Regions from separate parts of the Hydrogenophaga sp. OTU3427 genome, predicted to be linked through region 2. Evidence: riboswitches for the same ligand, from Rfam matches in the RefSeq annotation. Region 2 holds a riboswitch; the other holds the start of a gene.
What was found. Region 2 has a riboswitch for thiamine pyrophosphate ahead of AAHB17_RS06870 (TonB-dependent siderophore receptor). Riboswitches for the same ligand answer to the same signal wherever they lie in the genome.
Positions count from the first base shown of each region.

Region 1: it holds a riboswitch for thiamine pyrophosphate, as region 2 does, so the genes downstream of both, thiC (phosphomethylpyrimidine synthase ThiC) here and AAHB17_RS06870 (TonB-dependent siderophore receptor) in region 2, are expected to answer to the same signal.

Region 1 covers NZ_JASATI010000028.1:49,018-63,695, reverse strand. The annotation lists gene AAHB17_RS16230 (methyl-accepting chemotaxis protein) at 1-537, shown strand, start outside; gene AAHB17_RS16225 (PAS and helix-turn-helix domain-containing protein) at 812-1,399, opposite strand; gene AAHB17_RS16220 (CoA transferase subunit A) at 1,484-2,185, shown strand; gene AAHB17_RS16215 (3-oxoacid CoA-transferase subunit B) at 2,196-2,834, shown strand; TPP riboswitch at 2,923-3,033, shown strand; gene thiC (phosphomethylpyrimidine synthase ThiC) at 3,108-5,018, shown strand; gene AAHB17_RS16205 (FAD-dependent oxidoreductase) at 5,022-6,122, shown strand; gene thiS (sulfur carrier protein ThiS) at 6,119-6,328, shown strand; gene AAHB17_RS16195 (thiazole synthase) at 6,331-7,173, shown strand; gene thiD (bifunctional hydroxymethylpyrimidine kinase/phosphomethylpyrimidine kinase) at 7,173-8,720, shown strand; gene glsA (glutaminase A) at 8,794-10,617, shown strand; gene AAHB17_RS16180 (hemerythrin domain-containing protein) at 10,709-11,734, shown strand; gene AAHB17_RS16175 (HDOD domain-containing protein) at 11,742-12,914, opposite strand; gene AAHB17_RS16170 (EAL domain-containing protein) at 12,944-14,678, opposite strand, start outside.
Region 2 covers NZ_JASATI010000008.1:16,423-31,100, forward strand. The annotation lists gene AAHB17_RS06840 (DUF4382 domain-containing protein) at 61-1,254, shown strand; gene dnaB (replicative DNA helicase) at 1,293-2,723, opposite strand; gene AAHB17_RS06850 (VanZ family protein) at 2,824-3,213, opposite strand; gene AAHB17_RS06855 (RNB domain-containing ribonuclease) at 3,352-4,842, shown strand; gene AAHB17_RS06860 (DUF1840 domain-containing protein) at 4,877-5,194, shown strand; tRNA gene AAHB17_RS06865 (tRNA-Asn) at 5,287-5,362, opposite strand; gene AAHB17_RS06870 (TonB-dependent siderophore receptor) at 5,419-7,602, opposite strand; TPP riboswitch at 7,672-7,774, opposite strand; gene AAHB17_RS06875 (LLM class flavin-dependent oxidoreductase) at 7,836-8,852, opposite strand; gene AAHB17_RS06880 (Bug family tripartite tricarboxylate transporter substrate binding protein) at 8,964-9,938, shown strand; gene nth (endonuclease III) at 9,952-10,587, shown strand; gene aat (leucyl/phenylalanyl-tRNA--protein transferase) at 10,595-11,353, shown strand; gene AAHB17_RS06895 (arginyltransferase) at 11,350-12,087, shown strand; gene AAHB17_RS06900 (IclR family transcriptional regulator) at 12,169-12,954, shown strand; gene AAHB17_RS06905 (serine hydrolase) at 13,036-14,040, opposite strand; gene AAHB17_RS06910 (2-isopropylmalate synthase) at 14,211-14,678, opposite strand, start outside.

The DNA.
Region 1 (14,678 bases), on a different contig from region 2:
GCGGCGGCCAAGGAGATCAAGCAACTGATCAGTGCGTCGGTGGAGAAGGTGGACAGCGGGACCCGCCTGGTGGCCGAGGCCGGCCAGACCATGGACGAGATCGTCAGCTCGGTCAACCGGGTCAGCGACATCATCGCCGAGATCCACAGCGCCTCGGCCGAACAAAGCCAGGGCATCGCCGAGGTGAATCAGGCGGTCGCCCAGCTCGACCAGATGACGCAGCAGAATTCGGCGCTGGTGGAGCAGAGCGCCGCCGCCGCCGACAGCATGCGCGAGCAGGCACAGAGTCTGGCGCAGGTGGTGTCGGTGTTCCGGCTGGGCAACGAAGGCGCAGCCCCCACCATTTCACACGCCACGGTGGCGCGCAGGCCCACGCCCCCCACCGCAACCAAGCCTGCGTCCAAGCCCGCACCCAAGGCGATCCCCAAGCAGCCGGCCATGCCGGCGCCCAAGGCCCGCGTGCAGCCGGCGATCGCCGCGCCGGTGCGTGCCGTGGCCGCCCCGACGGGTGGTGACAAGGACTGGGAAAGCTTCTGATGCGGCTCAGAGCCTGTTCCATGTCTTTTTGGAGATCGCGTTGTGACGCAATCGGGATGAGTTGACCGCACAGGCCCGCCGCATGGGCTCATGCCCATGCAAGGGGATGGGTGGGCAAATCGCCCGATTTCGTCCCAACCCGAAGGGCAAGTGCTTTTTCGGGTGGTCTGCGGCGTTGCAAAGCCTCGGCGGGCCACCGGCCCGCCTGCGTTTTGCGCCTGGCAGCCCATCCCGAAAAAGCACTTGCGCGACGCCAAAAAGACATGGAACAGGCTCAGCCGCCGCTGAGCAGGCGCTGCACCAGGTCGGCGGTACCGCTGGCGCGGTACTTGCGCATCAGCCGCGCGCGGTAGATCTCCACCGTGCGGTGGCTGATGGCCAGGACCTTGCCGATCTCTTTGGCCGTCATGCCCTGCATCACCAGCGCGGCCACCTCGCGCTCGCGGGCGGTCAGGTCGGCCTTGACGGTGCGCCGCGCGCTCAGGTCCTCGAAGCTCCAGATGCCGGCGGCGTGCGGGTCGTGGCGGTCCAGCGAGCGACCGGTCACGTGGCACCAGAAGGTCTCGCCCTTGAGCGGTCCGTCGAGGCGCTTCATGAGCCGGTCGTCGGCGTAGTGGCCCTTGGCGTTCATGATGGGCGCGATGCGTTCGCCGGTGCGCTGGTATTCGTCGGCGCTGGGGTAGAGAATCTGAAAGCTCTGGCCCACCAGCTGCTCGCGGCTGGCGCCGAACATTTCGCACACCGCGCGGTTGCAGTCCACCATGGTGCGGTGGCGCGACAGCACCAGGCCGACCGGCGCGAGATCGAAGGCGAGCTGGTAGTCGATGCCGCTGGAGGCATGGGCGGTACCCGGGTTGGACATTACGAAATACTACGTATGTGAATACGTAGTATCGTAACGGTTCGCGAAATTCCCCCTTCATTTTTCTGACTGGAGACAGGTGGCATGAACAAGATTTACCCCAGCGCGGCCGAAGCGCTCAAAGGCGTGGTGGCCGATGGCCAGCTGCTGGCCGTGGGCGGCTTTGGCCTGTGTGGCATCCCCGAGGCGCTGATCGACGCGCTGCGCGACAGCGGCGTGCAGAACCTGACCGCGATTTCCAACAACGCCGGCATCGACGACTTCGGCCTGGGCAAGCTGCTGCAGACGCGCCAGATCAAGAAGATGATCTCCAGCTACGTGGGCGAGAACAAGGAGTTCGAGCGCCAGTACCTGTCAGGTGAACTGGAGCTCGAATTCACGCCCCAGGGCACGCTGGCCGAGAAGCTGCGCGCCGGTGGCGCCGGCATCCCGGCCTTCTTCACCAAGACCGGTGTGGGCACCCTGGTGGCCGAAGGCAAGGAACTGCGCGAGTTCGACGGCGAGACCTATGTGATGGAGCGCTCGCTGGTGCCCGATGTGTCGCTGATCAAGGCCGACGTGGCCGACCGCTCTGGCAACCTGCGCTTCAACATGACGGCGCGCAACTTCAACCCGGCTGCGGCCACCGCCGGCAAGATCTGCATCGTCGAGGTCGAGCGCATCGTCGCCACCGGCGAGTTGGCGCCCGACGACATCCACCTGCCCGGCATCTACGTGCACCGCATCGTGCTCAATGCCACGCCCGAGAAGCGCATCGAAAAGCGCACCACCCGCGACCGCAAATAAGGAGACCACCATGCCCTGGACCCAAGACCAGATGGCCGCCCGCGCGGCCAGCGAACTGCAAGACGGCTTCTACGTCAATCTCGGCATCGGCATCCCCACGCTGGTGGCCAACCACGTGCCCGACCACATCGAGGTCTGGCTGCAAAGCGAGAACGGCATGCTGGGCATCGGCCCCTTCCCGTACGAAGACGAGGTCGACGCCGACCTGATCAACGCCGGCAAGCAGACCGTGACCACCATCAAGGGCTCGTCCATCTTCGGCTCGGACCAGTCCTTCGCCATGATCCGAGGTGGCAAGATCAACCTGTCCATCCTGGGCGCCATGCAGGTCAACGCCCGCGGCGACCTGGCCAACTGGATGATCCCCGGCAAGATGATCAAGGGCATGGGCGGCGCCATGGACCTGGTGGCCGGTGTCAAGCGCGTGATCGTGCTGATGGAGCACGTGGCCAAGAAAAAGGATGGCAGCGAGGACATGAAGATCCTGCCCGAGTGCACCCTGCCGCTGACCGGCGTGGGCGTGGTCGACCGCATCATCACCGACCTCGGTGTGATGGACGTGACCCCCGAAGGCCTGAAGCTGGTGGAACTGGCCGAGGGCGTGACGCGCGAGTTCATCCAGAGCAAGACCGGCGTGCCGCTGATCTGAAAACGCCCGCCCTCTGGCGAAAATACCCCCCGGCGGCCCGGTGCCGCGCGGGGTGTTTTTTTGTCTGGACACAACACACGCTATGATCCGTCTCGCTCCGGGGTGCACGTAATGGCGTGCTGAGATGGCGAACCACGATCGCCAGAACCGCGAACTTGATCCGGTTAGTACCGGCGTAAGAAGAGCTGCAGTTTCTGAACGGTGACGTGCGTGCGCACGTGCCCGGCCGGGGACGATTGCGGAGCATTCCTTGAACCCAATGGAGTGCCCCACATGAATGCCCCCGACCGTCCTGCCGACCTCGCCGTCGACCGTTTTGCCCGCCTGCTCTCGCTCAGCCGCGCGCCCTTTCCCGCTTCCACCAAATCCGCCCTCACCGGCAGCCGGCCCGACCTGCGCGTGCCCGTGCGCGACGTGGCGCTGACCAACGGCGAGGTGGTCTCGCTCTACGACACCTCCGGGCCCTACACCGATCCCTCGGCCGACATCGACGTGCGCCGTGGCCTGCCCGACCTGCGCGGCGCCTGGGTGCGGGAGCGCGGCGACACCGAGTCCTACGAAGGCCGACTGCGCCAGCTGCTGGACGACGGCGCCCGCCACGCCGAGCGCGACGGCGACGCCATGGCGCAACTGCGCGCCGAGGCCGCCGCGCTGCAGCGCACGCCACGGCGCGCGAAGGCCGGCGCCAACGTCACACAGATGCACTACGCCCGCCGTGGCATCGTCACGCCCGAGATGGAGTTCGTGGCCCTGCGCGAAAACGGCCGGCGCGAATGGATGCGCGAATACGAAGGCGACGCCGCCCGCCAGCAGCGCCTGCGTGGCAACCCCATGGGCGCGCAGATCCCGGCGCTGATCACGCCCGAGTTCGTGCGCGACGAGGTGGCGCGCGGCCGCGCCATCATCCCGGCCAACATCAACCACACCGAGCTGGAGCCCATGGCCATCGGGCGCAACTTCCGCGTCAAGGTCAACGCCAACATCGGCAACTCCGCCGTCACCTCCAGCATCGAGGAGGAGGTCGAAAAACTCGTCTGGGCCATCCGCTGGGGCGCCGACAACGTGATGGACCTGTCCACCGGCAAACACATCCACACCACCCGCGACTGGATCGTGCGCAACTCGCCCGTGCCCATCGGCACCGTGCCCATCTACCAGGCGCTGGAGAAGGTGGGCGGCGTGGCCGAGGACCTCACCTGGGCCATCTACCGCGACACCCTGATCGAACAGGCCGAGCAGGGCGTGGACTACTTCACCATCCACGCCGGCCTGCGCCTGCCCTTCATCCACCTCACGGCCAACCGGCGCACCGGCATCGTCTCGCGCGGCGGCTCCATCATGGCCAAGTGGTGCATCGCCCACCACCGGGAAAGTTTCCTCTACACCCATTTCGAGGAGATCTGCGAGATCATGAAGGCCTACGACGTGAGCTTCTCGCTCGGGGACGGCCTGCGCCCCGGCAGCGGTGCCGACGCCAACGACGAGGCCCAGTTCGCCGAGCTGCGCACACTGGGCGAGCTGACCCAGGTGGCCTGGAAGCACGACGTGCAGACCATGATCGAAGGCCCGGGCCACGTGCCCATGCACCTGATCCAGGCCAACATGGACGAGCAGTTGAAGCACTGCCACGAGGCGCCGTTCTACACCCTGGGCCCGCTGACCATCGATGTGGCGCCAGGCTACGACCACATCGCCAGCGCCATCGGCGCGGCCATGATCGGTTGGATGGGCACGGCCATGCTGTGCTACGTGACACCCAAGGAACACCTGGGTCTGCCCGACCGCGACGACGTCAAGCAGGGCCTGATCGCCTACAAGATCGCGGCCCACGCAGCCGACGTGGCCAAGGGCTTCCCCGGCGCCAGCGCACGCGACGAAGCGCTGAGCAAGGCGCGCTTCGAATTCCGCTGGCAGGACCAGTTCAACCTCGGCCTGGACCCCGACACCGCACGCGATTTCCACGACGAGACCCTGCCCAAGGATTCGAGCAAGGAGGCCCACTTCTGCTCCATGTGTGGCCCCAAGTTCTGCTCCATGAAGATCAGCCAGGACGTGCGCGAGTTCGCCGCCGCGCAGGGCGGACAGGGTGCCGTGGACGACGAGGCCGCGCGTGGCATGGCCGCCAAGTCGGCCGAGTTCCGCGCCGGCGGCGCGCAGCTCTACGTGCCCATCCGCCCGGCCTGAGCCATGGCGCACATCGGTATCGCCGGCGCCGGCCTGCTCGGCCGGCTGCTGGCCTGGCGCCTGCACGCCCTGGGGCACCGTGTCGAGGTGTTCGATCCCGCCGCCGGGCCCGGGCCGCGTTTCCACGCCGACGGGCCGACACCCGCTGGCGACGCCCAGTGCGCCGGCTTCTCGGCCGCCGGCATGCTCAGCCCGCTGGCCGAACTCGACAACGCCGAGCCCGCGCTGGCCGCGCTGGGTTGGCGCTCCATCGGCTTGTGGCGCGCCATCACCGCGGCCCTGCCACGGACGCCCATGCTGCGCGAACAGGGCAGCCTGCTGCTCGCGCACCGGCAGGACCTGGGCGCCGCCCAGCGCGTGCTGGATCGCCTGGCCCAAGCCCGGCGCTCGCCCGCCTGGCGCGCGCCCGATGGCCAGGATGCACCCCAGCCGCTGGACGCGGCGGCCCTGAGGGCTCTGGAGCCGGCGGTGCACGGCCCCGCCCACGCCTGGCACCTGCCGGGCGAGGGCCAGATCGACCCGGTCGCCACGCTGCTGGCCCTGGTGGACGGCGCACCCGGCGTGGGCTGGCACTGGGGCCGCCACATCGCCGAGGTCCACGAGCAGGGCGTGCTGGTGGACCAGGCCGGCGAGGCCATGGCCTTCGAGCACGTTCTCGATGTGCGTGGCTGCGGCGCCCGGCCCCAGGCGCCGGTGCGTGGCGTGCGCGGCGAAACCGTGTGGCTGCACGCGCCCGGCGTGGGCCTGCGCCGCCCGCTGCGCCTGCTGCACCCGCGCCACCGCGTCTACCTGGTGCCGCGCCCGGACGACGTGGTGGTGCTGGGCGCCAGCGAGATCGAAAGCGAGGACCGCTCGCCGGTGTCGCTCAAGAGCGCGGTCGAACTGATGGCCGCCGCCCACAGCGTGGTGCCGGCGCTGGCCGAGGCCCGCATCCTGCGGCTGGACGTGAACCTGCGCCCGGCCTACGCCGACCACGCACCCCGCATCGAGCACCACGGCCGGCGGCTGCGCATCAACGGCCTGTTCCGCCACGGCTGGCTGCTGGCGCCCGCGCTGGTGGAGCAGGCCCTGCGCGAGGCCGGCCTCGGAGAACTCTGCCCATGAACGACACCCTGTCCATCCAACTCGATGGCCGGCCGCACGCGGTCGCGCCCGACACCACCCTGGCCGACCTCGTGGCGGCCCTGGGCCACACACCCGAGGCCGTGGCCACCGCCGTCAACGGCGTCTTCGTGCCACGCCCGGCCCGCGATCAGGCATTGCGCGCGGGCGATGCCGTGCTGCTGTTCCAGGCCATCGTAGGAGGCTGACCATGACCGATACCCCGAATCACACCGACGACGTCAACAACGACATCCACAACGACACCTGGCGCGTCCAGGACACCGTGCTCCAGAGCCGCTTCCTGCTCGGCACCGCCGGCTATCCCTCGCCACGGGTGCTGTGCGACGCCGTGCGCGCCTCGGGCACGCAGATCGTCACCGTGGGCCTGCGCCGCCAGCTCGCGGCCGGCGGCGACAACGGCTTTGTCGAACTGCTGCGCCCGGTGCTGGCCGAGCGCGGTGCGCGCCTGCTGCCCAACACCGCCGGCTGCCGCAGCGCGCGCGAGGCCATCACCCTGGCCCACATGGCGCGCGAGCTGTTCGGCACCCCCTGGGTCAAGCTGGAGGTGGTGGGCGACGAACACACGCTGCAGCCCGATCCCTTCGAGCTGCTGGTGGCCGCGCGCCAGCTGGTGGCCGACGGCTTTGTGGTCTTTCCCTACTGCACCGACGACCTCGTCAGCGCGCGCCGCCTGCTCGACGCCGGCTGCCCCCTGCTCATGCCCTGGGGCGCGCCCATCGGTTCCGGCCAGGGCCTGATCAACCCCACCGCCCTGCGCACCCTGCGTGAGCGCCTGCCCGACACCGTGCTCATCATCGACGCCGGGCTGGGCGCGCCCTCGCACGCGGCACAGGCGCTGGAGATGGGCTTTGACGCCGTGCTGCTCAACTCCGCCGTGGCCCACGCGGGCGACCCCGTGGGCATGGCCGGTGCCTTCCGCGATGCCGTGCGCGCCGGCCGCCAGGCGCGGCGCAGCGGCGTGATGGCGCGCCAGGACTGCGCCGTGCCCAGCACGCCGGTGGCCGGTGATCCTTTCCTGCTGGGGGCGTGATGCAACAACCCCCCGTGATCTGGAGCGTGGCCGGTACCGACAGCGGCGGTGGCGCCGGCCTCAGCGCGGACCAGCGCGCCGCCGATGCCCTGGGTGTGCACCTGTGCCCGGTGGTGGCGGCGGTGACGGCGCAGAACTCGCTGGCCGTCACACGCGTTGAGGCCCTGCCGGTGGACTTGCTGGACGCGCAGTTTGCCGCCCTGGCATCGGACATGCCACCGCTGGCCCTCAAGACCGGCCTGCTCGGTGGCGTGGACCAGGTGCGCTGCGTGGCGCGCTGGGTGGACCGCCTGCGCGAGCGGGCGCCGCTGACCCTGGTGGTGGACCCGGTGCTGGGCGCCAGCACCGGCGCGCCCTTTGCCGACGCCGCCGTGCTGGACGCCTACCGCGAATGCTTGCTGCCGCGCGCCACCCTCGTCACGCCCAACCGCCGCGAGGCCACGCGCCTGCTGGGTCCGGCGGCGTCCGGCCTGGATGTGCCGGCCCAGGCGCAGGCCTTGCAGGCCCTGGGCACGCAGGCGGTGTGCATCACCGGCGGCGACCACCCGCTCGACGGGCAGCGCGCGATCGACTGGATGGCCACGCCCCACGCCAGCGGCTGGCTGTCGGGCGGCCGCGTCGACACGCCTCACCAGCACGGCACCGGCTGCACTTTCGCCACGGCCGCCGCCGCCGCACTGGCACGCGGCTTTGTGGCGGCCGACGCGCTGGTGCTGGCCAAGATGGCCACCGAACACGCGCTGCGCCTGGGGCGGGCGGCCGGGCAGGGCGCGGGGCCGGTGCGGGCGGCGCCGGGTTTTGCGGCGCACACCGAGGTGCCGCTGCTGTCCTGGGGGGTCGAGCCCGTGTTCCACGGCACGTCGGCCCGGCCCGAAGCCCAGCCGCTGGGCCTGTACGCCATCGCCGACAGCAGCGCGCAGCTGCGGGCCGCCCTGGCGGCCGGCGTGCGCACGCTGCAGTTGCGCATCAAGACGCCCGAGGTGCCCACGCCGGCCTGGCGGCAGGCGCTCGCGCAGGCGATCGCCGAGGCGGTGGCCGCGTGCGCGCGGGTGGGCGCACGCCTTTACGTCAACGACCACTGGGCCCTGGCCCACCGCCTGGGCGCGCCCGGCGTGCACCTGGGGCAGGAGGACCTGCTGGCCCTGGGCGAGGACGGACGCGCCGCGCTGCGCGCCAGCGGCCTGCGCTTGGGCGTGAGTTCGCACAGCCTGTGGGAACTGGCGCGGGCCCGCGCCCTGGCGCCCGACTACCTGGCCTGTGGCCCGGTCTGGCCCACGCTGACCAAGGCCATGCCCTGGCGACCGCAGGGCCTGGACAACCTGGCCTGGTGGTCCGCCCGGGCGGGCTGCCCGGTGGTGGCCATCGGCGGCATCCTGGCGGCCGGGCAGGTGACACAAGCCGCACAGGCCGGCGCCAGCGGCGTGTGTGTGGTGCGCGCGCTGGGCAGCGACCCCGCCAGCGCGGTGCCACCCCTGGCCGCCGCGCTGGCGGCGGCCGGCACGCAGGCCCGCCGCGCCGTGCCGGACCTGCCCACGCCCAGTCTCTGAGCGGGTACGCGACTTGCGAAGGACACGGCAGCCGATCGCGGCCCCTGTGTCCTCGTCACCTGTCCGGAGTGCCATGTTGTCCCCCATCGACCACTACCTGCAGGCCTTGCATGCCCGCCTGAGCGATGTCACCAGCGGCGAGCTGGCGAGCTACATCCCGGAACTGACCAAGGCCGACCCGGCCTGGCTGGGCATCAGCATCGTCACCATGGACGGCGTGGCCTACACCGTGGGGGATGCCGACCAGCTGTTCACCATCCAGTCCATCTCCAAGCCCTTTGTCTACGGCATGGCGCTGGCCGACCGCGGGCAGGAGAACATGGCCGAGAAGGTGGGGGTGGAGCCCAGCGGCGACGCCTTCAATTCCATCAGCCTGCATCCCCGAACTGGTGCGCCGCTCAACCCCATGATCAATGCTGGTGCGATCGCCACCACCAGTCTGGTGGCCGGGCGCACCACCGAGGCGCAGTGGGAGCGCATCGAGTCCTCGATCGCGACCTTCGTCGGCCACCCCGTCACGGTCGATGAGTCGGTCTACCGTTCCGAGAGCGCCACCGGCCACCGCAACCGTGCCATCGCCTGGATGCTCAAGAACTTCGGCATCGTCGAAGGCGAGCCCATGGACTCGCTGGAAAACTACTTCCGCCAGTGCGCGATCCAGGTGAGCTGCCGCGATCTGGCCTACATGGCCGCCACCCTCGCCAACGGCGGCGTGCACCCCCTGACGGGGCGGCGCGCGCTGCCGACCGAACACGTGGGCCAGGTGCTCAGCGTCATGGCCACCTGCGGCATGTACGACTTCGCCGGCAGCTGGCTTTACGAGGTGGGCATGCCGGCCAAGAGCGGGGTCGGCGGGGGCGTGATCGCCGTGGTGCCGGGGCGCTTCGGCATCGCCATCTTCTCGCCGCGCCTGGACGCCAAGGGCAACAGCGTGCGTGGCATCGAGGCCTGCCGCCACCTGTCGCGCGATTTTGGCCTGCACATGTTTCAGCAGGCGCGCGACCCGCGCCAGGCTCTGGGCCGGGTCTACACCGGGGCCGATGCGTCCTCGCGCCGCAAGCCGGCGGGGCCGGCGCGCCAGCACCTGATCGACCATGCCCACCGCATCAAGTACCTGTCGTTGCACGGCATGCTGGGGGTCGATGGCGTCGAATACGTCATCCGCTGCATGCTGGGCATGGCCGGCGACACCGACTGCTTCATCCTCGACATGAACCAGGTCTCGGGCCTGGCCGAGAGCGCGGCGCAGATGCTGCACGAGGTCCGTCGCGCGCTGGCGGCCGATGGCAAGCCGGTGGTGTGCTCGCGGGTGCACCGGCGCGCCGCCATCCTGCAGCCGCTGGCCAAGGCGGCGCGCAACCTGGACCGCGGTTTCCTGGTCTTCGAGGACAACGACCTGGCGGTGGAATGGTGTGAAAACCGCCTGTTGCAAGGCCTGGGCGCGACCGAGGAGCTGGCGGTGCCGCTGGCCGAGTCGCCGCTGCTGCGGGGCTTCAGCGACGACTTGCTGCGTCTCATGGACACCCACATGAGCACCGAAAGCTACACCGCCGGCGACTCCATCCTCAAGGCCGGCGAGGCCGGCGATGGCCGCATTTTCTTCATCGAGACCGGCCGCGTCAGCATCCTGGTGCCGCTGGACGACGGCGGACACCAGCGCATCTCGTCGCTGGGGCCGGGCATGGAGTTTGGCGAGATGACCCTGCTGGGCCAGACGCAACGCACCGCCTCGGTGGTGGCCGACAACGACGTGCGCTGCCGGGTGCTGCGGGTGAACGACCTGGAGCGCCTGGCGCAGCAGGCGCCGCAGGCCAAGATCCTGCTGCTGGAAAACCTGGCCAAGGACCTGGCGGTCAAGCTGCGCGGCGCCACGCAGTGGATCGCGGCCCTGGCCTGAGCGTCCGAGGCGTCGGCAGGGGCGCGTATTATGCGCAGTGACCGCCGCGCAGCGCCTGCCGCGTGGCCCCGCCACGAGGAGACCGCCCGCCATGCAATTGTTCGTCTGGGACCACCACTTCAGCACCGGCCTGCCCGAACTCGACGAGCAGCACCGCGCGCTGATCGATGTCTTCAACCGCTTGCACGACACCCTGTTCCATGCCGGTGTCGGCCACGAGGACCGCGACGCCGCGTTGCGCCGCGCCTTTGACCGGCTCATGAACTACGCGCGGGCGCAGTTCACCGCCGAAGAGACGCTGATGCGCGAAGCCGGCATCGACGAGCGCCACCAGGTCAAGCACCGGCGCCAGCACGAACAGTTCATCATCAACCTGCGCGAGATGTGGAACGGTCGCGAGACCCAGATCGACCTGCACGGGCGGCTGATGGGTTTCCTGGTGTCGTGGATCGGCCTGCACGTCCTGGGCGTGGATCCGTCCATGGTCCGCCAGCTGCGTCAGGTGCAGGCCGGGCGGGCCGCGGGCGATGCCTACGAGGACGAGCCCGGCGTGTCCGAACAAGGCCAGCGCGCCCTGCTCAACCTGGTGGGGCGCCTCTACATGGAGTTGTCGTCGCATGCGCGGGCACGCGACGCCGCGCTGGCCGCGGCCGATGCCGTGGCCGCGAGCGCCCAGGCCCTGCAGGAGCAGCTGGCCCGCCAGGGCCACTACGACGAAGACCTCAAGGCCGCCAACCCGCGCCTGTTCGAGAACCGGCTGGAGGAGGAGGCCGCGCGCGGTTTCCGCAACGAGTCACCGCTGTCGCTGCTGCTGCTCGACTGGGGCGACGCGTCCACCAACAACGAGGCCGACTTGCTGCGTGACGTGACCCATGCCGTGGCCGCCGAGATGAAACGCACCACCGACCTGGTGGCCTGCCTGGGGCCGCAGCGGGTGGCGGTGCTGTTGCCCGACACGCCTTACGAAGGTGCGCTGGCGGCCGGCCACCGTGTGGCCGCGGCCGTGGCCTCGCTGGGCCCGGTGCGCATGGGCGTGGCCGGCGCGGTGCCCCGGGCGCGTGGGTATGGCGCGGTGTTGTTGTCAGACGCCGAGGCCGACCTGCGCGCCGTGGCCTGAACGCGGCTCAGGTCGCCTGCGTGCGCGAGGCCAGGAAGGCCGACACGCTGGCGACGTTGTCCGGCGTGGTCAGCAGGCTGCCCAGCGTGGCCAGCCGGGGTGAGCGCAGGTAGCCCTGCAGGTGGTGCAGCTCGGCGCGCTCGTCCTGCGCCAGGTCGATGCCGGCCAGCGTGTCGAGTCCGCCGCAGGCCATGCGCTCGCCGAGGCGGGCGCAGAGGTAGGCCACGGCCTGACGGGGGGCTTCGGCGGCGTCCCGGGCCTGCGATACCGGCGCCATCAGCACCTGTTCGATCTGGCCCACGCCCTCGACGATGCTGGACGGCAGCTCCCACTCCCGCATCAACAGGCGTCCGATTTCGGGCGCGCACAGCCCCAGGGTGGCCTGCTGCGCCCGGTAGCGCTGGGGCAGGTCCAGCGACAGGTCGGTCATCTCTGGGCGCCCCCGGCCTTGCGCCAGCGCGGCCACCGCCATGTGGCCCACAAAGGACAGCACGACCTGGGTCACCAGGGCACCGGCCTCGGACAGCGGCAACTGCTTGGCCAGCCGGGTGCACAGTTCGCTGGCCAGGGCGCTGGCCGTCCAGAGCTGTTCGAACGCGCGCCGGGTGTCGGCGTTGTCGGCCTTGAAGGACTCGTCCAGCATGTACTGCAGGCTGATGCCACGCACCGTGTTCATGCCCAGAAAGGTGATCGCCTGGCCGATGCTCGTGACGGTCTTCTGCAGGCCGTAGAGCGGCGAGTTCACGGTCGACAGCACCTTGGCGGCGATCACCGGCTCGCCCAGCACCAGCTCGCTCATCTCGCTGGACGAGGCGGACGCGATGAACTCGGGCGAGATCAGCCGGTGCAGCGAACGCGGCGGACGCGGGATGCGGCGCAGCTCGGCTTGCAGTGCCTCCCGCTGCGCGGGCGGCAGGGTGTCGGCCGAGGTCAGTTGGAAATCCGCCAGCAGCGTGGGCAAGGGCCGTTCGGGCACCACAGGTGGGCTGGTCGCCGCGAGCGGCTGCGGCGCCAGCGGGTTGTCGACGATGCGCTGCTGCGCCGCCGCGCGCGCCGCCGGGGGAGCGGGCGGCGCGCCGTGGTCCCGCGGGGCGGGGGCTGGTGGCGCCGATGGCCGCTTCCACAGATAGATCGCGACGATGGCCACCAGCAAGGCGACAAGAATCAGGGCGGTGCTCATGGGGTTTCCGTGCGGCAAGTGGGTTGAAATCAGGGGGCGGGCAGCTGCTCCACCGGGACCGGACGGCCGAAGAGGTAACCCTGGAACAGGTGGCAGCCCGCCTGCAGCAGCATGTCGCGCTGGGCCGTGGTCTCCACCCCTTCGGCCAGGACCGACAGGTTGAGGTTGCGGCCCATGTCGACCACCGCCTTGACGATGGACAGGTCGTTGGCATCCAGCAGCAGGTCGCGCACGAAGCTCTGGTCGATCTTGAGCTGGTGCAGCGGCAGGCGCTTGAGGTAGTTGAGCGACGAGTAGCCGGTGCCGAAGTCGTCGAGCGACAGACGCACGCCGAGGGCCTTGAGGGCCTGCATCTTGGCGGTGGCGCCGCTCATGTCCTCCACCAGCTGGCTCTCGGTCAGCTCCAGCTCCAGGCGGTCGGGGCGGGCACCGGTTTCCTGCAGGATGTCGGTGACCTGGCGCACGAAATCCGGATGGTGCAGCTGGCGCGCGCTGATGTTGACCGCCACGCAAAGGTGCTCGCGCCCGGACACGCTGCTCCAGACATGGAGCTGCTGGCAGGCGGTGCGCAGTATCCACAGGCCCAGCGGTTCGATCAGGCCCGAGACCTCGGCCAGGCCGATGAAGCTGCCCGGAGGCACCAGCCCGCGCGTGGGGTGCTGCCAGCGCACCAGGGCCTCGACGCCGAACATCTGGCCACGCTCGTCCACCTGGGGCTGGTAGTGCAGCAGAAACTGGCCCTTGGCCATGCCATCGCGCAGGTCGGCTTCCAGCGCGGCGCGGGCCGCCGCCACCACCTCCATGTCGGAGCGGAAGAAGCGCACGCCGTTGCGGCCGCCGGACTTGGCCTGGGCCAGGGCCATGTCGGCGTGCTTGAGCACCGCGTCCACCGTGGTCTGAGGTTGGTTGAGCATGGCCACGCCGATGCTGGCCGAGACGCGGTGGCTCAGGCTGCCCAGCTCGAACGGGATCTCGCCCACGGTCTGCAGCAGCTTGGTGGCGGCCTGCTCGACCTGGCGCGTGGCCACCGCGGGCTGGGTGCCCAGCCCGCTCATGAGGATGGCGAACTCGTCGCTGCCCAGCCGCGCCACCAGATCGCCGGCGCGGGCGCAGGCGTTGAGGCGCTGCGCGACCTGCTGCAGCAGGAGGTCGCCCACGCGGTGGCCGTGCAGGTCGTTGAGGTGCTTGAAGTTGTCGATGTTGACCAGCAGCAGCGCGTGCTGGTGGTGGCCGGTGGTGGCGTCGTCCAGCAACTGCTGCAGCCGCTCGATCATCTGGCGCCGGTTGGCCAGGTGGGTCAGCGGGTCGTAGTAGGCGAGCTGGTGGATTTCCTGGGCGAACTGGCGCTGGTCGGTGATGTCGGTGGAGATGCCACACAGCGCGTAGATGTGGCCTTCGGTGTTGCGCAGCGGCATCTTCACCGACAGGTAGGTGCGCACCTCGCCTTCGTGGGTGCGGTTGGTTTCCTCCTCGACCAGGCGGTCCCCGCTGTCGAGCACCTGCTGGTCGACCGCGCGAAGCTGCAGCGTGGTGGTCGCGTCGAAAAAGGCGCTGTCGCCCTTGCCCACCACGTCCGGCAGCGCCTGGCCGAACAGTTCGCACACCTGGCGGTTGGCGTACAGGTAGCGCAGCTCGGTGTCCTTGATGTAGATGTAGGCATCCACGCTGTTGAGGATGGTGGCCAGCTTGTCCTCGCTGGCGCGCAGTTCACGGGTGCGCCGCCCGACCTCGCGCTTGAGCAGGGCCACGAAGGCCAACGCCAGC
Region 2 (14,678 bases):
CAAATTGGCAATTCACCCTGTGGCACAGTTTTCAGAACCTATTTCACTGAGGAGAAACACATGAAAACATGGATCGCCAATCCACCTCGAACCCGCCATTGGGTGGCAATTGCCTCACTTGCTCTGCTGGCGGCCTGTGGCGGCGGCTCGGACGGTGGCGGTACCGGCACCATGCGCCTGGCACTGACCGATGCACCCGCCTGCGGCTACGACCAGGTCAACGTCACGGTCGACCGTGTGCGCGTCCACCAGAGTGCCACGGCCGGCGACAGCGCAGCCCAGTGGCAGGAAATCGTGTTGTCGCCCGCGCGCCGGGTCAACCTGCTGAACCTGACCAACGGCGTGCTGGAGGAACTGGGCAGCACCCCGCTGCCCGCCGGCACTTATTCCCAGCTGCGCCTGGTGCTCGCCAGCAACAGCGGCGGCGCACCGCTGGCCAATTCGGTCGTGCCCACCGGCGGCAGCGAAACCGCGCTGGACACCCCCAGCGCCCAGCAATCCGGTCTCAAGCTGCAAGTCCACATGACGGTGGCGGCCGGCCAGATCGCCGACTATGTGATCGATTTCGATGCCTGCAAATCGGTCGTGCCACGCGGCAACTCCGGGCGTTTCAACCTCAAACCGGTGGTGGCCGTGCTGCCTCGGGTCACGACCGGCCTGGCCGTGGTCGGGCAGTTGAGCAATGTCAGTGACAGCAGCGCCACCGCGGTGTCGCTGCAGCAGGCGGGGGTGGTGGTGCGCAGCACCGTGCCCACGGCACAAGGCGGTTTTGTGTTGTCGCCCGTGCCCGCGGGGACCTACGACCTGGTGGTCAGCGCGGCCAACCGTGCCACCATGGTGCTGACCGGCGTGCCGGTGAGCACCAGCGGCGTCACCACCGTGAGCACCAGCACCAGCCCCATCGTCCTGCTGTCCAGCGGCATGCGCCAGGTCAGCGGGCTGGTGGGCACCACCGGCAGTCCCGCCATACCCGACGCCATCGTCGCGCCGTGGCAGACCCTGCTGGGCACGACCATCGAATGGGGCGCGCGGCCGGTGGACGCAGACACGGGCGCCTATGCCTTCTCGCTGCCCACCCAGCCCGGGCTCAAGGCCACCTACGCGGCGCCGCCAGCCGCCCTGCTCTGGACACCCGACACCACCACGGCGGCGCGCTACACCGTCAATGCCTTCGTGACGGGCAAACCCACGCAAAGCGCGCCGGTCAACCTCGAAAGTGCCGACGCAGTGGTGAACTTCAGTTTCGCGCCCTGAAGCAGCAAACGGCGGCCCCGGACCGTGGCCGCTGTGGCTCAGAAGTCGCCGCCGCCGTAACCGGCCGCCAAGCTCTCGAAGCGCGTGAGGGCGTTCAGGAAGGCGAGCTTGACCGTGCCGGTGGGGCCGTTACGCTGTTTGCCGATGATGATTTCGGCCACGCCCGGTTCCTTGCAGGCCTCGCGGGTGTAGTACTCGTCCCGGTAGATGAACATGATGATGTCCGCGTCCTGCTCGATGGCACCCGATTCGCGCAGGTCGCTCATCATGGGGCGCTTGTCGGTGCGCTGCTCCACGCTTCGGTTGAGCTGCGACAGCGCGATCACCGGGCACTGCAACTCCTTGGCCAGCATCTTCAGGCCGCGCGAGATTTCACCCAGTTCGGTGGCGCGGTTGTCGCCCCCGGCCGAACTCGAACCGCTCATCAGCTGCAGGTAGTCCACCACGATCAGACCGAGCTTGCCACACTGGCGCGACAGCCGCCGCGCGTTGGCGCGCAGTTCGCTGGGGGTCAGGCCCGGTGTCTCGTCGATGTGCAGCGACACCGTGCGCAGCTTCTCGATCGCTTCGGTCAGTCGCGGCCACTCGTCGTCGGTCAGTTTGCCGGTGCGCAGATGGCCCTGGTTGATGCGGCCGATGGAGCCCACCACACGCACCGCCAGTTGCGAGGCGCCCATTTCCATGGAGAACACCGCCACCGGCAGGCCTTCGTTGAGGGCCACGTGTTCGGCGATGTTGATGGCGAACGCGGTCTTGCCCATGGAGGGCCGCGCCGCCAGCACCACGAGGTCGCCGGCCTGCAGGCCCGAGGTCATGCGGTCGAGGTCGATGAAGCCGGTCGGCACACCTGTCACATCGGCCGGGTTGTCGGCCATCTCCTGCACCCGGTCCAGCAGCTGCACCACCAGGGTGTCCATGCTCTGGAAACCCTGCTTCATGCGCGAGCCTTCCTCGCCGATGTTGAAGATCTTCTGCTCGGCCTCGTCCAGGATCTGGGCCACCGCCCGGCCCTGCGGGTTGAAGGCGTTGGTGGCGATCTCGTCACTGGCCGACAGCAGCTTGCGCAGGATGCCTCGCTCGCGCACGATTTCGGCGTAGCGGCGGATGTTGGCCGCGCTGGGCACGTACTGGGCCAGCGAATTGAGGTAGCCCAGTCCGCCCACCTCGTCGGCGCGGCCCTGGCTTTGCAGGTGCTCGAAGACCGTGATCACGTCCGCCGGTTTGGACGCGTTGACCAGCGCCGCCACGGCCGTGAAGATGAGCCGGTGCTCGTAGCGGTAGAAGTCGCTGTCCTTGATCAGGTCGCCCACGCGGTCCCAGGCGCCGTTGTCCAGCAGCAGGCCACCCAGCACGCTCGACTCCGCCTCGATCGAGTGCGGCGGAATGCGCAGCTGCGCCACCTGGTGGTCGCCGCCGCTGTAGGACGTCTCTTCGAGCGGTTCAAACGAACTGGGAATGGCAGAGGGCATGGATGTTCTCAAGCAAACCGCGATCTTATGCCAGCCACCCCGACCCGCCTGTGGACAAGTCTGTGGGCAAGCCGTGCGCGAGGTGTGTGAAAGTGGTGGATCAGGCGCCCGGGCGACGGTCGGCGGCCCGCGACAGCCACCCACGCGCCCCCAGCCAGGCCAGCGCGCCCACCGCCAGGCCCACGCCATCGGCCATGCCGTCGAGCCAGTCGCCCTCGCGCCAGCCGGTGGCGGCCTGCGCCAACTCGATGACCACGCCGAACAGCATCAGGCCGCCCAGCAGGCGCAGCGGACGCTGCGGGAACGCCAGCAGTCCCACGCCACCCAGGGCGGCAAAGCCCAGCGCATGCTGGGCCTTGTCCCAGAAGTGGATGCTGCTGGGCAATTGCTGGACCGGCACCAAGGAGAGACAGGCCGTGACCAGCGTCAGGCCACCAAACAACAGCGCCCAGCGGCGCTGCCAGACAAGCAGGGATGCAGATCGGAACATGCGCGGATGGTAAACGCCCAGCGCGTGGCCAAGCCGGTGGGACGGCCATCGCTTACAAGCTTTACAGCGGGGCCGTTCAGCGCGTGACAGCACGGGCGCCGAGGTGCAGAATCAGACAGACCATTCACTGGAGCCGCCATGCGCCACGCGCTCAACGATCAACGCTCCACACTGGCCACGATCGCGGCCTGGGCCATGTTCAGCCGCGGGCTGGAACCCGAGTTCCCGCACGCCGTGCAACAACAGGTGGCGGCCTTGCGCGGCCCCGCCACCGACAACAGCAGCGCGGTGCGCGACCTGACCTCGCTGCCCTGGTGCTCGATCGACAACGACGACTCGCGCGACCTCGACCAGCTGACCTTGTGCGAGCCGCTGCCCCACCACGGCGTGCGCATCCTGGTGGCCGTGGCGGACGTTGACGCCCTGGTGCACAAGGGCTCGCCCGTGGACCTGCACGCGCGGCTGAACACCACCTCCGTCTACACCTCGGCACGCATTTTTCCCATGCTGCCCGAGCGCCTGTGCACCGACCTCACCTCGCTCAACCCCGACCAGGACCGGCTGGCCATGGTGACGCAAATGGACTTCTCGCAAGACGGCGTGCTGCTCGGCTCGTCGATCTACCGGGCCCGGGTGCGCAACCACGCGCAGTTGGCCTACGACGCCATATCCGCCTGGATCGAAGGCGAGGCCGACCTGCCCGCGGCCGCCCAGCGCGTGCCCGGCCTGTCGCAACAACTGCGCACCCAGGACGAGGTGGCCCAGAAGCTGCGCGTGTTGCGCCGCGCCCAGGGCTCACTGGATTTCGAAACCTTCCAGCCCCGTGCGCAGTTTGTGGGCCAGCGCATTGCCACCATCCAGCAGCAGCCCCAGAACCGGGCGCGTCAGCTGATCGAGGAACTGATGATCGCCACCAACGGCTGCACCGCGCGCTTCCTGGCCGACCGCGGCGCCGCCGCCCTGCGCCGCGTGGTGCGCTCACCGGAGCGCTGGCAGCGCATCGTCGAGGTGGTGAAGGGCTATGGCGTGGACCTGCCCACCGAGCCCGACGGCAAGGCGCTGGAAGCCTTCCTGGCCCGGCAACACCGGGAAGACCCCTTGCGCTTTCCCGATCTGTCGCTGGTGATCGTCAAGCTCATGGGTTCCGGCGAGTACGTGGTGGAGCGCCCCGGCGGTCCGGCCATCGGGCACTTTGGCCTGGCGGTGTTGGCCTACATGCATTCCACGGCGCCCAACCGCCGCTATCCCGACCTGATCACCCTGCGCCTGCTGAAGGCGGCCCTGTCGGGAGGCAAGCCGCCCTACTCCCACGTGGAACTCGACGAACTGGCTGCCCATTGCACGGCGCAGGAAGACGCGGCACAAAAGGTCGAGCGCCAGATGCGCAAATCCGAAGCGGCCTTGCTGCTGCACGCGCGCATTGGCCAGCTGTTCGACGGCCTGGTGACCGGCAGCGGCGACAAGGGGGTCTGGGTCCGCATCTTCGAACCGCCGGCCGAAGGGCGCCTGACGGGCCCGGTGTCCGGCTTCAAGGTCGGCCAGCCCGTGCGTGTGCGGCTGGTGTCCACCTCGGTGGAGCGTGGCTTCATCGACTTCGTGCCCGCCATCGAGGACCGACATCCGGCCTGAACAGGCATGCCCATCACCACCACCAGGAGGCCCCATGTTGTACCGATTCAAATCGCAAGCCACGGCCGATCTGACCATGCTGCAGGCCGATGGACAGACCGTGCTGCGGCTGCTGGGCAAGGACGCAACCCGACAAGGCATCATCACCGCCGAGCAGCTGCCGCAAGCCATCGCCGCGCTGGAAGCGGCGGCGATGGCCGACCGCGCCCTGACCGTGCCGCCGCAGGACACCGAAGACGAGGACGGCGAACCAATGGAGCCCAGCGTGGGACTCACGCAGCGGCTCGCGCCATTTCTGCAGATGCTGCGCTTGGCACAGGATGCACACAAGCCCGTGGTCTGGGGCGTCTGAGATTGGCGATGCGGTCACGCGCAGGAAGGTCAACCACCCAAGAAAAAAGCACCTACCGCTTGCGCGATAAGTGCTTGATTCGTTCGAGTTTTTGGCTCCCCGACCTGGGCTCGAACCAGGGACCTACGGATTAACAGTCCGGCGCTCTACCGACTGAGCTATCGGGGAACAAGCCTCAAATTATAGCGTGATTTTTGAGGTTTTCGCTAGGGGGTCCAACTTTTTCAAAACTGGGTTTGCAGCGTCAGGCGGACGATGCGCGGCGCCGCAGGGAACAGGTAGACGTGGCTGTACTGGTACGGCGCTTCCTTGAAGTAGCGGCGGTTGAACAGGTTGTCCACGCCCAGCGTCCAGGTGGTGGGCTGGTTGCCCAGACGGGTCTCGTAGCGCAGCGCGGCGTCCACCTGCGTCCACGACGGCAGGCGCACCGAGCCGTCGGGCAGCACATGGCGCGGGCCTTCGTGCGACAGGCTGGCCAGCGCGGTCAGGCCGGGCAGCGCCGCGATGCGGTAGCCGACCGAGGCGCGCAGGATCCACTCGGGCACGTTGGTGGGCGTCTGGCCGTTCAGGCTCGGGTCTATGCCGCTGCCACGGCGGCGCGCCTGCAGGGCCGTGGCGCTGGCGTTGAGGCTCCAGGCGCCCACGCGGGTGCCGGCGCCCAGCTCGATGCCGCGGTGGCGGGCATCGCCGTCGCGCTGGCGGGTGCAGGATGCCTCGATGTCGCAGCTTCCCAGATCGCCAAACAGCGGGCGGGTGATGTCGAAGAAGCTGGCGTTCCAGCGCACGCGGCCGTCGTCGTGTTTGAAGCCGAACTCCCACTGGCGGCTGTTGAGCGCGGGCAGCGGCTGGCCGGCGTTGGTGTAGCGGCTGCGGCCCGGCGCCACTTCCGATTCGAGGCCCTGGCCCCAGCTGGCGTAGAGCATGTCGGCGGGGTTGAGCTGCCAGCTGCCGGCCAGCCAGGGCGTGGTCGCGCTGCGCTGGTAGTCGGTGGCGCGCGAGCCGTCGCTGCGCACGCTGTTGCGCGACAGGCGGGTGTGGCGCAGGCCCAGCCAGGTCTGTACGCCGGGCGCCCATTCGATGGCGTCGTAGGCGAACAGCTCGGTGCTGCGCTCGCGCAGGTTGGTGTAGGGGTCGAAGTAGCTCGGGTCGGCCGGCAGCGTGGGCTGGGTGTAGATGTTGCCCGTGCCCACGGCTGCGTTGTTGTCGGCCTGCGGCTGGCCCAGGTCGGTGTGGCGGTTGGCCTGCAGGCCAAAGCGCAGGCGGTGGGTCAGGCCGGCGGCCTTGAGCTCGCCCTTGATGGCCAGTTGCGCGGCGCTGGTGGTGCGGCGCTCGTTGTCGCTGCGGAAATCGTAGAGGTCGTAATCGCCATTGGGGCAGTAACGGTCGGCGTAGTAGTCGCCGCTGGCGGCGTCGTAGCAGCCGTAGGGATAGGCCAGGCGGTCGTCGGCGCGCAGGCGCTGGGTGGCCAACTGGGCGGTCCAGCTCCAGCCGGTGGCCAGCGCCTGCTCGAAGCGCACGCTGCCGCTGAAGTTGCGCATCACACCGTCCTGGCTCCAGGGCTGGTTGTTGATGTTGATGAAGGGGTTGGCGGCCGGCAGCTGGTTGCCCAGCAGGCTCAGGCCGGGCACGCCCGGCTGGCTGCGGCGGCTGTGTTCGAACTCCACCTCCAGCAGGCTGTCGCGGCTGATGCGCCAGTCCATGGCCAGGGCCAGCAGGTGGCGGCGGCCGTCGGCGTTGTCGGCATGGCTGCCGATGCGCTCACCGGCCAGGTTGAAGCGGTAGCCGAACTCGCGCGACGCGCCAAACCGGCCGCCCAGATCGACATGGGCCAGCACGCCGCCTTCGCTGGTGACTTCGGTGCGCAGGCTGCGCAGGTCTTTTTCGGTCGGGCGCTTGACCACGTAGTTGATCAGCCCGCCCGGCGCGCTGGTGCCGGCCTGTATGCCACTGGTGCCCTTGAACACTTCCACCCGCTCCTTGTTCTCCAGGCCGATCACGGTTTCGGCGCTGATGGGCAGGCCTTCGCGGCGGAAGTTGTACTTGGGGTCGAGCACAAAACCGCGCACGGTGGCGTAGTCCCAGTAGCCAACCGCGTTGTACGAGTCGGACACCGAGGCGTCGAGCTTGTAGAGGTCGCGCACGCTGCGCGCGCCGCTGGACTCGATCTGCGCAGCCTCGATGACGGTGGCGCTGATGGGCGTGCGCGCCAGCGGCGCGTCGCCCAGGCCTGCCACGTCGGCGCTGCGGGCGGCGTTGCCTTCGCTGACGGTGACCGGTGCCAGCGTCTGTGTGGGCTCCGCGGTCTGGGCCTGGGCGGCCGGCGCGAGCAAGGCCGCACACACGGCGGCCACCGGCGTCAGCGCCAGATGACGGGAAGTGATACGGGGGCGGAATCGGATGTGTGCCATGGCGTCTGTGGTCGCGTGATGGCAGGTCGGCTGACGAGGCGCTGGAGCGGTGTCCACGGGCGCGGTGCCCGGCGTCTGCGTTTGCTTCCCTGCGCGAGGATTACCTCAATCAGGTTCAAAGGGACTTTCTCAGTCGCCGGCCTGTCGGCCGACAACACCCCTAGCGAAACACGCTGCAGCAGCGTGTGTCCGGATTGTAAACGGGCGCCGGCCCGCGGTCTTGGTCTGAAACCTCAGTGGGCGGCGGCTGGCTCGCGCATCACCTGGGCAACGATGTCGAGCGAACGCAGGCGCAGCGCCGGATCGAACACGTCGCTGACCAGCATGAACTCGTCGGCCTGGGTCAGTTCGGCCAGGTGACTCAGGCGCGCCCGCACGGTGTCCGGGCCACCGATGGCGGCGGCGGCCAGGAAGTCGTCGATGGCGGCCCGCGCCTGCGGCGGCAGACCGGCATAAAAACCCGCCACCGGCGGCTGCAGGCGCCGGCGGTCGCCGGTGAGGATGCCCAGCACACGCTGGTAGGTGCTGCTGGCCAGGAAGTCGGCCTCGTCATCGCTGGGCGCCGCGATCACGGGCACCCCCACCACCACGTGCGGTTGGGCCAGCGTGGCCGACGGCCGGAAATGGCTGCGGTAGACGTTCAACGCCTGCAGCAGCAGGCGTGGGGCGAAGTGCGACGCAAAGGCATAGGGCAGGCCACGCTCGGCTGCGAGTTGGGCCGAAAACAGGCTGGAACCCAGCAGCCAGATCGGCACGTTGGTGCCGGCGCCGGGCATGGCCACCAGGCGCTGACCTGGCTCGGCCGGGGCCAGCAGGCGCTGCAGTTCGGCCACGTCGCGCGGGAAATCGTCTTCGCTCTCGACGCGGTCGCGCCGCAGCGCGCGCATGGTGGGGCCGTCGGTGCCGGGTGCGCGGCCCAGGCCGAGGTCGATGCGGCCGGGGTGGAGCTCGGCCAGGGTGCCGAAAGCCTCTGCCACCACCAGCGGCGCGTGGTTGGGCAACATGATGCCGCCCGAGCCGACCCGGATTCGTTCGGTGCCGGCGGCGATGTGCCCCACCAGCACGGCGGTGGCCGAACTCGCGATGCCCACCATGTTGTGGTGCTCGGCCAGCCAGTAGCGCGTGAAGCCGAGGCGTTCGGCGTGTTGCGCCGTGCGCAGCGCAATGTCCAGTGCCTGGCGCACGCTGCCGCCCTCGCGCACGGCCACGAGGTCCAGCATGGAAAGCGAGATGTCCTGCAGTGTCTTCATGTGGAGGATTGTCCCGCGCGCGCGCGCGGCCCGCCGCCGCGCGGCACAAAGCCTTGTGGTGTGGCGTGTTTATCATCCAGCCGGACATGCCCCACCCACACCGGAGACACGATGACACGCACACCCCGCCCCCTGCGCCTCGCGCTCGCGGCCTACGCCCTGGCCGCCAGCGGCCTGGCCCAGGCCGCCTTCCCGGAACGCCCCATCAAGATCGTGGTGGGCTTCCCGGCTGGCGGCCCGCTGGACCAGCACGCGCGCCTGCTGTCGGACAAGCTGCAGGCCGTGCTGGGCCAGCCGGTGGTCATCGATTACAAGGCCGGCGCCGGTGGCACCGTGGGCGCGCAGGAGGTCATGAAGGCCACCCCCGACGGCCACACCCTGATGCTGGCCAACACTGGGGTAATGGTGATCAATCCGGCGCTCTACAGCAAGCTGCCCTATGGCACGCTGCGCGACTTCACGCCCATCGCCCGCACGGCCATGCAGCCGCTGGCCCTGCTGGTCAACCCCAAACTGCCGGTCAGCACGCTCCAGGAGTTCATCGCCTACAGCCGCGCCCGGCCGGGCCAGGTCAACTACGGCTCGGCCGGCAACGGCGGTATCAGCCACCTGGTGCCGGAGATGTTCAAGTCGCAGACCGGCCTGTTCATGGTCCACATCCCCTACCGGGGCAGCGCACCCGCCTTCACCGACCTGATGGCCGGCCAGGTGCAGTTCATGGCCGAGTCCATCCCGCAGGCGGCCAACTACCACAAGCAGGGCAAGGTGCGGGCCCTGGCCGTGACCAGCCGCGAGCGCAACCCCGCCTTGCCCGACATCCCCACGGCCATTGAAAGTGGCCTGAAGAACTTCGAGGTCGTGGGCTTCTATGGCTTTCTGGCACCCGCGGGCACACCCAAGGACGTGGTCAACCGCCTCAGCGACGCTTTCAAGGAGGTGATGGGTCAGGCCGAGCTGCGCAACCGCATGATCAGCCAGGGGGCCGACCCGGCCTTCCTGGGCGCGGACGACTTCGCCCGATTCCTGGCCCAGGAAATGCCGCGCTGGGCCACCGCCGTCAAGCAATCGGGCGCCAAGCTGGACTGACGCGAACACCACCATGAACAAGACCGCCATCGAGCGTTTCTTCGCCACCCTGCAGGCGGCCAACCCCATGCCGGTGACCGAGCTGGAGTACACCAGCGTGTTCGAGCTGCTGGCCGCCGTGCTGCTCTCGGCCCAGGCCACCGATGTGGGCGTGAACAAGGCCACGCGCCGCCTGTTCCCGGTCGCCAACACCCCTCAAAAAATCCTGGACCTGGGGCTCGAAGGCCTGGAGGCCCACATCAAGACCATCGGCCTGTACCGCAGCAAGGCCAGGCACCTGATGCAGACCTGCCGCATCCTGGTGGACCGGCATGGCGGTCAGGTACCTCGCACGCGCGAGGCCCTGGAAGCCCTGCCCGGCGTGGGCCGCAAGACCGCCAACGTGGTGCTCAACGTCGCCTTTGGCGAGCCGACCATGGCGGTGGACACCCACATCTTCCGCGTCGGCAACCGCACCGGCCTGGCGCCGGGCAAGACGCCGCTGGCGGTGGAGCAGCAGTTGCTCCAGCGCATCCCCCCCGCCTACCTGGTGGATGCCCACCACTGGCTGATCCTGCATGGGCGCTACGTGTGCCAGGCGCGCAAGCCGCTGTGCCACCGATGTGCGGTGGCCGCGGTGTGCGACTTCAGCCCCAAGACCACCGCGTGAGCCCCACATGACGCGCCGTGCCCCCGCCCTGCCCTGGCTGGAACCCGGCCAGGACTTTCCGCCGGTGGACACCGCCTGGGCCGCCGATGCACCGGCCCCCGGCCTGCTGGCGGCCGGCGGCGCCCTGGATGCGCCCACGCTGCGCCGGGCCTACGCCCACGGCATCTTTCCCTGGTTCAGCGAAGGCCAGCCCATCCTGTGGTGGAGCCCCGACCCGCGCATGGTGCTGCAGGTGGCCGATTTCCGCCTGCACGACTCCTTGCGCAAACAGCTCCGGGCCGGGCTGCGCAGCGGTCGCATCGAACTGCGTTTCGACCACGATTTCACAGCCGTCATCGGGCACTGCGCCGGCGCCGCGCGCCCCGGGCAACACGGCACCTGGATCCTGCCGGAGATGGTGGACGCCTACACCGAGCTGCACCGCCTGGGCGTGGCCCACAGCGTGGAAACCTGGTGGGACGGCGTACTGGCCGGTGGTCTGTACTGCGTGGGCATCGGTCAGGCGGTGTTTGGCGAATCCATGTTCAGCCTGCGCAGCAACGCCTCCAAGATCGCGCTGGCCGCCCTGGTGGCCTTTTGCCGCGCTCACGGCCTGCGCAGCATCGACTGCCAGCAAAACACGGCCCACCTGGGCTCGCTTGGCGCGCGCGAAATGCCACGCGAGCGATTTGTCCAATCGATGCGCATGGCCGTTGCGCTGCCACCACCGGTCTGGCGCTTCGACTCCGTATACTGGGACCATCTCTTTCACGCACACGCCACGTGACGCACCCAAAAGAGCTTCCCCTGCAGGCGCTGCAGTTCTATGCGACGGCGCCCTACCCCTGCAGCTACCTGGAAGGGCGGCAGGCGCGTTCGCAGGTGGCCACCCCCAGCCACCTGATCCACAACGACGCCTACTCCGATCTGGTGGCGCGCGGTTTTCGCCGCAGTGGCATGTTCACCTACCGGCCGTATTGCGACGGCTGCTCGGCCTGCGAGCCGCTGCGCGTGAAGGCGGCGGATTTCGTGCCCAGCCGCAGCCAGCGCCGCGCCCAGGCGCGGCATGGCAACCTGCAGACGCGTGTGCTCAAGCTGTGTTTTGTGCCCGAGCACTACCAGCTCTACCTGCGCTACCAGAACCACCGCCACGCAGGCGGCGGCATGGACCACGACAGCATCGACCAGTACACCCAGTTCCTGCTGCAAAGCCGGGTCAATTCGCGCCTGGTCGAATTCTTCGAGCCGGCCGCCGACGGCCAGCCGGCCCGGCTCAAGATGGTCTCCATCGTGGACGTGCTGGGCGACGGCATCTCGGCCGTCTACACCTTCTTCGAGCCCGAACCCCAGAGCAGCTACGGCACCTACAACGTGTTGTGGCAGATCGCCCAGGCGCGCGCTCTGGGCCTGCCCCACGTCTACCTCGGCTACTGGATCGAGCAAAGCCGCAAGATGCGTTACAAGGCCGGCTTCCAGCCGCACGAAATCCTGCGCAACGGGAAGTGGCAGACGCCGGGCTGATCCGTCCCCCCTCGGCTGGGTGTGCCCCGGTGTTCCCGGAATGAGATTTCATCTCGTAAAATAACGAGACTGCTATCAGCCATGACCAAACGCTCCGACAACCTCCCCAGCCACCCCAGCGTTCAGGTGATTGAGCGCATGTTCAATCTGCTGGAAGTCCTGGCCTCGCGCGAAGAAGCCATCTCCCTCAAGGAGATCAGCGAGAAGACCGGGCTGCACCCGTCCACCGCCCACCGCATCCTCAACGACCTCACCATCGGCCGCTTTGTCGACCGCCCCGAGGCCGGCGCCTACCGCCTGGGCATGCGCCTGCTGGAGCTCGGCAACCTCGTGAAGGCGCGCCTGAGCGTGCGCGACACCGCCCTGGGCCCCATGCGCGAGCTGCACAAGCTGATCCAGCAACCGGTCAACCTGAGCGTGCGCCAGGGCGACGAGATCGTCTACGTGGAGCGCGCCTACAGCGAGCGTTCGGGCATGCAGGTGGTGCGCGCCATCGGTGGCCGCGCACCGCTGCACCTGACCTCGGTAGGCAAGCTGTTCCTGGCCGCCGACGACCCGCAGCGGGTGCGCGCCTACGCGACCCGCACCGGGCTGCAGGGCAACACCCGCAACAGCCTGACGCAGCTGCCAGCGCTGGAGCGCGAACTGTCGCAATGCCGGCAACTGGGCGTGGCCCGCGACAACGAAGAACTGGAACTGGGCGTGCGCTGCATGGCCGCCGGCATCTACGACGACCAGAACAAGCTGGTGGCCGGTCTGTCGATTTCGGCCCCGGCGGACCGGCTGGACGAAGGCTGGCTGCCCAAGCTCAAGGCCACCGTGGCGCAGATCTCCACGGCACTGGGCAACCTCAACCAAAAACTCTGAAGCACAGCACAAAGCGGCCGGCGCGAAACATCGCGCTGCGGCCGCTTTGTCGCCTCGAAAGGTGGCGCTTGCCTGTGCGAATCAGTGTGTGGCCGCGGGCGCAAACTGCGCCAGTGCCTGGGTGCGGTGCTCGACCCAGCGGCGCACACGCTCGGCATCGCCCAGGCGGGCGGCCTTGCCGGCGGCGTCCAGGAACACCATGATGACCTGGCGGCCAGCCACGCTGGCCTGCATCACCAGGCAACGACCGGCCTCAGAGATGTACCCCGTCTTTTGCAGGCCGATGGCCCAATCGGGGTTGTGCACCAGGCGGTTGCTGTTGTTGAACTGCACCGTGCGGTGGCCCAGTTCGACCTGGTGGCTGGGCGAAGTGGAGAGGTCGCGCAGCATCGGGCGCTCGTAGGCGGCGCTCGCCAGGATGGCGAGGTCCTTGGCGCTGGAGCGGTTGTCGCTCGACAGGCCGGTGGGCTCGACGTAGCGGGTGTCGTTCATGCCCAGCTCGCCCGCCTTGGCGTTCATGAGCGTGACGAAGGTGGACAGGCCACCGGGAAAGGTGCGGCCCAGGGCGTGGGCCGCACGGTTTTCGCTGGACATGAGGGCCAGGTGCATCAGTTCACCACGGCTCAGCGTGGTGCCCACCGCCAGGCGCGAACGGCTGCCCTTGAGGGTGTCCACATCGGCTTCGGTGATGGTGATCGGCTCGTCCATGGGCAGCTTGGCGTCCACCACCAGCAGGCCGGTCATGAGTTTGGTCAGGGAGGCGATGGGCAGGACCGCGTTCTCGTTCTTGCGCAGCAGCACTTCGTGCGTCTGCTGGTCCACCACCAGCGCCACGCTGGAGTTCAGGTCGAGAGCCGCATCGCTGCCCCGCAGACCGAGTTTCTCACCCATCGAGGGCCTGCCGCCGTCCACCGCCGACGCCACCTGCTTGCGCGGCTTCTGGGCCGCCACCTTGCGTGTCGCAGGCTTCGGGGCCGCCACCTTCTTGACCGTCGCCGACTTGTGCGACTTTTTCTGGGTCTGCGCATGGGCGCCACCCGCCATCGACAATGCCACCGCCAGGCCCAGTCCGCCCAGAAATTTCATTGCCAATCGTGCGGTTTGCATCATGCGGGACCTCTCAAAAGTGAACTATTCTGTTACGTAGTATACGCATGAAAAAAAACGCAAGCAATATCAATTGCTTGCGTTTACTTTTTAAAAAACAGCCTTAAGACTGCACCGCCAGAGATGTAACATGCACCAAAAAGATGCCATCAGCCTTGTGCGGCCACGCGGTCGGCCTTGCTGTGCAGCTTGTTGAGCGCGCTCAGGTAGGCCTTGGCCGATGCCACCACGATGTCGGGGTCCGCGCCCACCCCATTGACCACCCGGCCGCCATGCTGCAGGCGCACGGTCACCTCGCCCTGGCTCTCGGTCGAGCCGCTGGTGATGGCGTTGACCGAGTACAGCACCAGTTCGGCACCGCTCTGGACGTGGGACTCGATCGCCTTGAGCGAGGCATCCACCGGACCGTTGCCGTCGCACTCGCCCAGCATCTCCTTGCCGTCCACGGTGAACACCACCCGGGCGTGGGGACGCTCGCCGGTTTCGCTGCGCTGCGACAGCGAGACCAGACCGTACTGTTCCTTTTCGGTGGTCACGCTCTCGTCGCTGCACAGCGCCAGGATGTCCTCGTCGAAGATCTCGCTCTTGCGGTCGGCCAGTTCCTTGAAGGCGGCGAA